One region of the Ochrobactrum sp. 19YEA23 genome, then DNA from elsewhere that is predicted to be linked to it. Evidence: predicted binding sites of a transcription regulator. Region 1 holds the regulator's gene; each other region holds the start of a gene.
What was found. Region 1 encodes LexA, which represses DNA repair genes until DNA is damaged. Its sites were predicted from a motif close to TGTTCNNNNTGTGTTCNG; they were not measured.

Region 1 (3,284 bases):
AATCGCAGGCATGGTGACCATAGCGATTTCGCCGCATGAAATACTCGGGCCGAGCTTTCAGATGTCCTATTCGGCAACGGCTGCGCTGATTGCCGGTTATGCCTGGTGGGGGATGCGTAGGGCCAAAAAATCGCAGGATGTGGAGAGGCGCGCGGCTTCGCCAACGGTTGGTTTGCCAACGAAGATCGTTAAATCAGCCGTTGCTGCTGCCGGAACGTCATTGGTAGCCGGAATTGCGAGCGGCATATTCGCCGCCTATCATTTCAACAATACCGCACCGTTCGGGCTGATTGGCAATGTGCTGGCCGATCCGGTAATCGCAACTTTGGTGATGCCATTCTCGGTTCTGGGCCTCGTGTTGATGCCGCTCGGCCTTGACTGGCTGCCTCTGACAATCGCCGGATCTGGTATCTGGATCGTCCGCGCTCTTGCGGGTGTCATCGCGTCCTGGTCGCCTGATGGCAATCCCGGAGCAATGCCGGTCGTGGCTCTAACCCTCTGGACCGTAGCACTCGTGATCGCGGTATTGTTCACAACGCGACTCAAAATTCTGGCACTACCATTTGTTTTAGCGGGATTTATCGCCTTCCTGCATGAGCCATTCCCGGATGTGGTGATCTCGGAAGATGCAAAGCTGGTTGGCGTTCGTCTGCCCGATGGCCGCTTTGCTATGAACCGCGACAGACCGTCGAAGTTCACCGTCGACAACTGGAAAACCGCCTATCTCGCAACGCAATTTCTGATACCGCAGCATGCAAAAGACAGGATGCGGGGAATTCCGACCGACGGCTTTATCTGCGAAGACGAATTATGCACGATCACATTACGCGATGGGCGTGTACTGGCCTATACGGCTGACCCTGCCGTTCAGGACGTCGCCTGCGATGTCGGCGATATCGTTATCCTCGCGATAGCCGGAAAAACACCGGGATGTGCGCATCAGAAGAAGCTCGTCATCAACCGCCGTGATCTGGCATTGCGAGGCACCGTCGAAATGAGGCTGGGCGATAAGAAGGACCCGACAGGCACTTCCTTCACGGCTCTCGCTGGCGATCTGACGTCCGTAAACAACAGCACGCCTCAGCGGCATAATTTTACCGATCCGCATTTTGACGACAGGCTAGCCTTCGCCATCGATGAGCCACGGCGTCCATGGCATCTGTTCAGGCTCTATTCACGCGCGGCACGTGGCTTACCTGATCGGGAATATAAGAAGAAGCAGCCTGCTCAAAAGGCAGAAACGCAATGCCCGGCCACTGACGATCAGGAGCCGGGCAGATGCGAATGATAATAGTGTTTTGAGCGCGTTGCGATTCAATTAGTCGGCGGATCAAGCCGTCTTTTCACGCATGTCCGTCCGAAAACGCGGTTCCATTTTCGGACCTAACGATCAGTACCGGCGGATCAATCCGACCAGCTTGCCCTGCACGCGAACGCGGTCTGGGCCAAAGATGCGTGTTTCATAGGCGGGATTTGCGGCTTCGAGTGCAATCGATGCGCCCTTGCGGCGAAAACGCTTCAAGGTCGCTTCTTCATCATCGACTAGCGCGACAACGATTTCACCCGGATTGGCAATGTCACCGCGTTTGATGATCACTGTATCGCCGTCGAAAATTCCGGCCTCGATCATCGAGTCGCCCTTGACCTCAAGCGCATAATGTTCGCCAGCACCGATCATCTCCGGAGGGAGGCTGAGCGAATGCGTCTGGCTCTGGATAGCTGAGATCGGCACACCAGCGGCGATGCGGCCCATGACCGGCACCGATACCGTTGCAGACACATCATCATTGGTCGCAACAGGCGCAGAGCGTAATGGCTGCACAGGCGCAGGAGGTGCTTTGCCCAGACTGCCTTCGATAACGCTCGGCGCAAATTTCTTCTGCGCGTTCAGTCCGGGTGCAATCGAATCCGGCAGACGCAGTACTTCCAGCGCGCGCGCACGGTTCGGTAGCCTGCGAATAAAGCCGCGTTCTTCCAGAGCGGTGATCAGTCGATGAATGCCCGACTTGGAAGCAAGGTCGAGCGCTTCCTTCATCTCGTCAAAAGAGGGCGGAATACCTGTTTCTTTCAGACGGTCATGAATGAACAGCAGAAGCTCGTGCTGCTTACGGGTCAACATGCGCGACACCCTCCGGCCAGATAAGAATCGAGAAAAACAAAACCAGAACGAACACTATATGTTCCAGTCTTGTTCTGCAATGGTTTTAAAATGATTAACGGGCGGCCAGCTCGTTGCCGGAATGTTCACAGGGCGGGCTAACGCGGCATCTGAGATTCAATGAAGTGTTTTTATTTCAATTCATTACAGCGCTTGCTTTGTTCTGTTTCTAAGAAGCGCAAGCGTTCACACAGCTGGGTTTTAACGTAGCATGAGTACGCGACACGAACTGCCTTCATCTGCTGCCGGGGCGTTTTCGTCACGAATGAGCAATGCATTGGAACCGACGAGTGCTGTCAGCATGGACGAATCCTGTACTGGAAACGGTGTCGCCTGCAGTGTTCCATCGCTTTGTGATTCGACCGTGGCACGCACAAAATCGCGCCGATGGTCATTGGCAGGCATCGGCTGGCCGAGTTTCGCCGGGCGGATATCTGCTGTCAGATCGGTGCCGGCGAGCTTCGCAATGAGCGGGCGGAGAAAAACGAGACTGCAGACGAGGCTTGAAACCGGGTTTCCGGGCAGGCCGATCACGTGAACAGTTTTGCTGTCGACCGTCTTGCGCCCATACATGAGCGGCTTTCCGGGGCGCATGGCAATTTTCCAGAAGTCGAGATCGACACCGCAATTGCGCAAAGCGCTATGTACATAATCGCGATCACCGACCGATGCGCCGCCGATGGTCACCAGAACATCAATTCCTCGGTTCAGAGCGGTAGCAATAGCCGCTTCGATCTGTGCGGGATCATCCGGGATGATTCCCATATCTTCGGATTTGCCGCCAGCGCGGCGCACGATGTCGGCAATGCCGACACTGTTTGAGGCGACAATCTGGTCCGGTCCGGGCTCCGCTCCGGGAGGGACAAGCTCATCGCCGGTCGCCAATATGGATATACGCGGCTTGCAAAACACATCGAGCGTTGGATTGCCGCTCGCGGCAGCCAGTGACAGCGCGGGTGCGTCCAGTTCGCGACCGACCGATATGACGGTCTTGCCGGGAGCAAAATCGAGACCAGCCCGGCGGATGTGACGACCGGGTTCCATGCCTTCCAGAATGGTCAGCTGATCGCCGGAGCGTTCGGTATGTTCCTGAATGACGATCGTATCGGCAGCTTCAGGCATCGGA
Region 2 (3,284 bases), on a different contig from region 1:
GCTGCAATATGCAGCTTTGAACCTTTTCCGGTTTCCGAGTTGCGTCAACGACTAAGTGTCTATCGAAGACCTTCCCGGCACATGCAGCGTGGCGGTCCTGCGTCTTAAGAGACGTTATCGAGAAACGTTAGTGTCGGCACAAAAAACAAACACCCGGTCACGGCTCGGCTGAAATCGAGAATATGGTCGTACGTTCCGGGAGGATTACCGACAAACATATTCTCCAGCATTTTTTCGATCCGCGATGGGGAACGAGCGAAACCAATGAAATAGGTGCCAAATTCGCCCTTTCCGACTTCGCCGAACGGCATATTGTCACGCAGAATCTGAATCTGCTCCCCATCTTCCTCGATATTCGTCAGAACGTTATGGGCATAGGGCTTCTTCTGGGACTCAAGCTGTTCAATATCGGAGAGCTTATGCCGGCCGATGATATTTTCCTGCTCTTCGACAGAAACGTTGTTCCACTTCGCCAGATCGTGCAGATATTTTTGGGTGATGACATAGCTGCTTCCTGCAAAGTCCGGATCTTCTTCACCGATGATCGTGGCAGATAAAGCGGCCTGGTCCACCGGGTTCTCTGTGCCATCAACGAAACCGAGAAGATCGCGATCATCGAAGAATTTGAAGCCATGCACTTCATCAACAACAGACACATGACCCGAAAGCCGTTCCATGAGGTGGCTGGCTAGCTCAAAACACTGATCCATGCTGCTCGCACGGATATGAAACAGAATATCGCCGGGTGTTAATACAGCATTGTGCACGCCATGGATTTCGCGAAATGGATGCAGCTCTTTTGGTCTTGGAGCGCCAAACAGGCGGTCCCATGCCTCCGAGCCGAACCCTGTTATGCAGGAAAGCTGCCCGTCCAAGCGCCGAAAACCAACGCCGCGGACCAGACTTGAAATATCCGCGCATAAATCACGAACGGCTTCTTCAGCTTCTGATCCAGGGTTGATCGTCACGACGAGAAAAATTGCCGCTTTCGTCAGTTTTCCAACAACGGATTGTGAAACGGGAAGCGAAGAAATGCCGTCTATTGTCATCGAGAATCCGTTTCAGCCCGTGAGTTTTTAGCGTTCACTGAAATTAAGCGTGAGGCCGCTTAATTGGCAAATGTTCTTTTTCATGGGTCTTAAGAGAATGTTCCCTGCCCGAATGACCCATTTTTGCCGGAGGGGAAAGCAGCTCAGTTGCAATCCAGCGTGTTCCTTTTTTGTTCCTAATGTTCTAATAGAGATGTCTTGAGAGCACTTCGGCGTACAAGCCGTGATCCAATGATCAGATAAATTCTTGCGTGACGAGGACACATGGCAGCGGCCCATCTGGAAAAACTGAATGATCGCCAGCGCGAGGCGGTCGAGCACGGCATCGCAATGCCGGATGGTGCCATTGGTGGACCGCTTCTGATTATCGCGGGCGCTGGATCGGGCAAGACAAACACATTGGCTCATCGTGTCGCTCATCTCATCGTTAACGGTGCTGACCCGCGTCGGATATTGCTGATGACGTTCTCACGCCGGGCAGCGTCTGAAATGGCGCGCCGCGTTCAGCGTATCTGCAAGCAGGTCCTTGGCGACAATTCCGCTGTCATGACGGATGCGCTGGCATGGGCAGGCACATTTCACGGAATCGGCGCACGGCTCCTACGTATTTATGCGCAACAGATCGGCCTTGGTGCCGATTTTACTATTCATGACCGCGAAGACAGTGCGGATCTCATGAACCTTGTTCGCCATGAACTGGGTTTCTCGAAAATGGAAAGCCGCTTTCCAACCAAGGGGACATGTGTTGCGATCTATTCGCGCGTGGTCAATTCCGAGAGTTCCATCGGCGAAGTTCTGAAGAACGCCTATCCATATGTGCTAGGGTGGGAAGAGCAGCTCAAGCAGCTTTTCGCGGCCTATGTTGAGGCCAAGCAGCACCAGAACGTGCTCGATTATGACGATCTTCTGCTTTATTGGACACAGATGATGTCGGATCCGGCACTTGCTGACGATGTCGGCAACCGCTTCGATCATGTTCTGGTCGATGAATATCAGGACACGAACCGTCTTCAGGCATCAATCCTGATGGCGTTGAAACCGAGTGGATGTGGTCTCACGGTTGTCGGTGATGATGCCCAATCGATCTATTCCTTCCGCGCTGCAACTATTCGCAATATCCTCGACTTCCCGCAGGAGTTCTCGCCGAAGCCCGCCGACGTCATCACGCTTGACCGTAACTATCGCTCCACACAGCCCATTCTGGCTGCCGCCAACGGTGTGATCGATCTGGCCCGCGAACGGTTCACCAAGAATCTCTGGACCGACCGTCAATCGGAACAGCGGCCCATGCTCGTGACGGTGCGAGACGAAAGCGATCAGGCGAACTATATCGTTGAGCAGGTTCTGGCCAACCGTGAGGTGGGCGTCACGCTCAAACAGCAGGCCGTTTTGTTTCGAACATCAAGCCATAGCGGCGCGTTGGAAGTCGAACTCACCCGTCGCAATATCCCTTTCGTAAAATTCGGTGGCCTGAAGTTTCTCGACAGCGCGCACGTAAAAGACCTGCTTGCTGCCTTGAGATTTGCGCAAAACCCGCGCGACCGCGTTGCGGGCTTCCGTCTTTTGCAAATGTTACCCGGCGTTGGTCCCCAGACGGCTGGCAAGATTCTTGACACCATCGCCCTGGACCCGGAACCTTTACAGTCGCTCGCCGAAATTCCGCCGCCGCCCAGAAGTGGTGATGACTGGCCAGCCTTCATCGATATGCTCTCAAGCCTTCGAAAGGCCGAAAGCGGGTGGCCCGACGATATCGGTCTGGCGCGCAGCTGGTACGAGCCGCATCTCGAACGTATTCACGAAGATGCCGATACACGGAAGGCAGATCTGGTTCAGCTCGAACAGATTGCTAGTGGCTATCCAAGCCGTGAGCGATTCCTCACCGAACTGACGCTTGATCCACCGGATGCAACGAGTGATCAGGCTGGTGTGCCGCTTCTTGATGAGGACTATATGATCCTCTCAACCATCCATTCCGCCAAGGGACAGGAATGGCGCTCCGTTTATATGCTCAACGTCGTTGACGGTTGCATGCCTTCGGATCTCGGAGCTGGAACGACGGCCGAGCTGGAAGAGGAGCGTCGTCTGCTCTATGTCGGAATGACGCGTGCGCGTGACAATCTCACACTCATCACGCCGCAACGGTTTTTCACCTATGGGCAAAATGTGAAGGGCGACTGGCATGTTTACGCCTCGCGGACGCGGTTCATTCCCGCTTCGCTCCTTCATTTGTTCGAG
Region 3 (3,284 bases), on a different contig from region 1:
AACGGCAATTGATCGCCGACCAAGGATCGTTTGCGGCGTGAGCAATCACGCCGCAGAAATCAGCCGTTCTGCACCGATCCGATAGGAAATTGCGCCAGCTAAATGAATGCGGCTGACCTGAGCCACGCCGTCGAGATCGGCCAGCGTCCGCGCAACTTTCAGGATCCGATGATAGGCGCGCGCGGAAAAGCGCATCTGCTCGCTCGCATCGCGCAACAGCTTCAATCCGGCTGCGTCCGGTCGCGCAACGTCCTCGATCAGCTTTGCCGAACAATAGGCGTTCGTCATCGATGGCTCGAAACCCAGCGCTGCATAGCGCGCAGCCTGCAAGCCCCTGGCGCGAGCGACCCGTTGAGCCACAGTTTCGCTGCGCTCCGACTGCGCAGGCTGGATGAGGTCGAGCGCCGATAAGGCGGGCATGTCCACACGCAAGTCGATACGGTCCAGAAGCGGTCCGGAAATCCGCGCCTGATAGTCCGTCTGACAGCGCGGTCCGCGGGCGCAGGTGTGGCCAGGCTCACCCGCCATCCCACACCGACATGGGTTCATGGCGGCAATCAATTGAAAACGAGCCGGATAGCTGGTGCGATGATTGACGCGGGCGATCAGGCATTCCCCGGTTTCAAGCGGTTGGCGCAGTGAATCGAGCACCTGTGGCGAGAATTCGGGAAACTCGTCGAGAAACAGCACACCATTATGCGCGAGCGACACCTCGCCCGGGCGGGCACGCAGACCACCACCCACCATCGCAGCCATGGATGCAGAATGATGCGGCGACCGGAAAGGCCGGCGGTCGGAAAGTTTTCCGCCCGCCAACTCTCCGGCAATGGACGCGATCATCGACACATCCAGCAATTCGCGCGGAGACAAGCGCGGAAGGATTGACGGCAGACGTTGTGCCAGCATCGACTTTCCGGAACCGGGAGGGCCGACGAGAAGCAGGTTATGATTGCCCGCTGCAGCAATTTCCAGCGCGCGCTTTGCCGTTTCCTGCCCCTTGATATCCGCCAGGTCCAGCAGGTGTTCGCTGGAAACCCGCATGGAAGGATCGGGCGGCGTCAAAACCTGCGTCCCGCGAAAATGATTGGCAAGCGCAATCAGGCTGCGCGGCGCGAGGATATCAATATTGGCACCCGCCCAGGCCGCTTCCGGCCCGCAAGCATGCGGACAGATAAGCCCCTTTTCTTCGCGATTGGCACCGATGGCAGCAGGCAGAACGCCCGCCACAGCCGTAATCGAACCGTCCAGTGAGAGTTCGCCCAGAACCAGATAGGATTGAATTGCATCGGCCGGGATAGCGCCGATAGCCGCCATCAGCCCGACCGCGATCGGTAGATCGTAATGCGACCCTTCCTTCGGCAAATCGGCAGGTGCAAGATTGACCGTGACACGCTTGGTGGGCATCGATAGCCCCGAGGCGTGCAAAGCCGCCTGTACGCGTTCACGACTTTCCGCCACCGCCTTGTCGGGCAGGCCGACAATCGACATCCCCATCTTGCCCGGCGCAACCATGACCTGCACGTCGACAGGCACCGCTTCTATGCCCTGAAAGGCAACCGTTCCAACCCGCGCGACCATAAGCCCCCACTCGCCACGCAGCACATCCCTAAAGTGAGAAAATGCTTAAATACAACCAGAGGATTTAAGCATTTTTCCCGAAACGGATCAAGAACGTCGTGTGGCGATTGCGGTTTGGAACTTACCAGGAAATGCGCGCGCCCAAGCGACCGGAAACGACCCGGAAGCGCTCGCCGCCCAGATTGAACTCATAGGATGCATTGGCATAAAGCGAGGTGTTGTCGGCAACCTTGGTTGTGAAGCCTGCACCCAATTCGAGGCTGGTTTCTTCCCAGGATGGATGAACCGAGTCGTTGTTGAAATAGATCGTATCGCTCGCCTTGAACTGGTGCCAGACATTGGCCAGTACGAACGGATTGAATGGCCGTTCATTGATCGTGTAATTGCCTTGCAGACGTGCGCCGATACGGCCTGTCCAGCTATCGTTATTGTCAAAGCGGATCGAAGCACCCGGATCGCTCGTATCGTCGAAATTCTGATACTGCCAGTAGATCTGCGCCTGCGGCTCCAGCACCCATTTATCGGTGATCGAGAATTTCTTGCCGGCTTCGAGAGACGCAGTCCACTCCTTGCCGTGGAAGCTGGAACTATAGTTCGCGACCGATTCCGTATCGATGCTGAGCCAGGAATGCATGATGATGGCGTCGATATAGGCCTCATCCTGCCAGGTATGGGTCCAGTATGCGCCGAGACTATAGGCATCGATATCGATATTTCCGATCTCGATATTATTGCCGTAGATGTTTCTGGCGCGCATGTCGCCCCAACCGCGGGCATAGCTTGCCATGAGGCCGACGGTGTCCAGCTGGCCGTTGTCATGTTCGGCGCGATAGACCGGCACGCCGAACTGCATGCCCCACTGGTTACCCTTGTAGCGCTGATCTGCGAATGTGCTCAGGTTCTGGCGATACTGATCACCGAACATACGCGCCCAGATGACGTTCTTGTTTGCCTCATCGCCAAACCAGGACTGTTCGCCATGGCGTTCGTGGAACGTGCCCAGAGCCACGCGCAGCAGGCCGCGCACGACAGTTGGCGTTGCACTTAAAATCGGAACTTCGGGACGGACCAGCGTAACACTGCCGCCGCCGTCACCACCATCCGATCCGCCGCCGGTTCCTCCACCAGTACCACCGCCAGTTCCGCCACCCGTGCCACCGCCAGAGCCGCCCCCAGTGCTGCCACCATCGCCCTCATCCGGGCCAGGTATCAACCATTCGGCTGGAATGCCCGGGAGACTTGTATCGATGCCTGAGAAATTGTTGCGCAGATACCAGTTATTGTCCGTGCCTGCCGTCACGCCACCCTGAACCAGCTGATATTCATAAATGCCGGCAGAGGCGCGCCGAGCGAGCGTGAACGTGCCCGCACCGGTGGTCGCTCCGTTGACCGCCTCCACAACCAGAATACCGTTCTGCTGGGTCTGCGCGCCTGTCCCGCCCACATTGGTGACCACGATGCCAGTCGAGCCGGTCGTCGTACCGCCTGAAATAACCAGCTTGTCGGACGGTGCATTGTCGCCCGCGAGAACCGTATTCAACCAGAGCTGGCCGGAATTGCCCTGATAATTACCGACAATGGTGAGGCTATCCGACGTGGAATTGGAGTCGTTGGTCAGATCGATCACGCCAGCATTCACCACCTGCGTGAGGCTTCCGCTCACTGCGGGACTGATGGTCCAGGTGCCACTGCCTGCACGCAGATAG

Region 2: the regulator LexA is predicted to act here: its motif matches at 1,210-1,227, upstream of QBD01_RS22555 (ATP-dependent helicase).
Region 3: the regulator LexA is predicted to act here: its motif matches at 1,657-1,674, upstream of QBD01_RS01325 (YifB family Mg chelatase-like AAA ATPase).

Annotation. Positions count from the first base shown of each region.
Region 1 covers NZ_JASAMQ010000007.1:228,803-232,086, reverse strand. Annotated here, with positions in the region: gene QBD01_RS18650 (ComEC/Rec2 family competence protein) at 1-1,288, shown strand, start outside; gene lexA (transcriptional repressor LexA) at 1,391-2,119, opposite strand; gene glp (gephyrin-like molybdotransferase Glp) at 2,360-3,284, opposite strand, start outside.
Region 2 covers NZ_JASAMQ010000012.1:42,616-45,899, reverse strand. Annotated here, with positions in the region: gene QBD01_RS22565 (NUDIX domain-containing protein) at 1-55, shown strand, start outside; gene QBD01_RS22560 (Dyp-type peroxidase) at 105-1,049, opposite strand; gene QBD01_RS22555 (ATP-dependent helicase) at 1,314-3,284, shown strand, end outside.
Region 3 covers NZ_JASAMQ010000001.1:289,749-293,032, reverse strand. Annotated here, with positions in the region: gene QBD01_RS01330 (DNA helicase) at 1-12, shown strand, start outside; gene QBD01_RS01325 (YifB family Mg chelatase-like AAA ATPase) at 46-1,578, opposite strand; gene QBD01_RS01320 (autotransporter outer membrane beta-barrel domain-containing protein) at 1,700-3,284, opposite strand, start outside.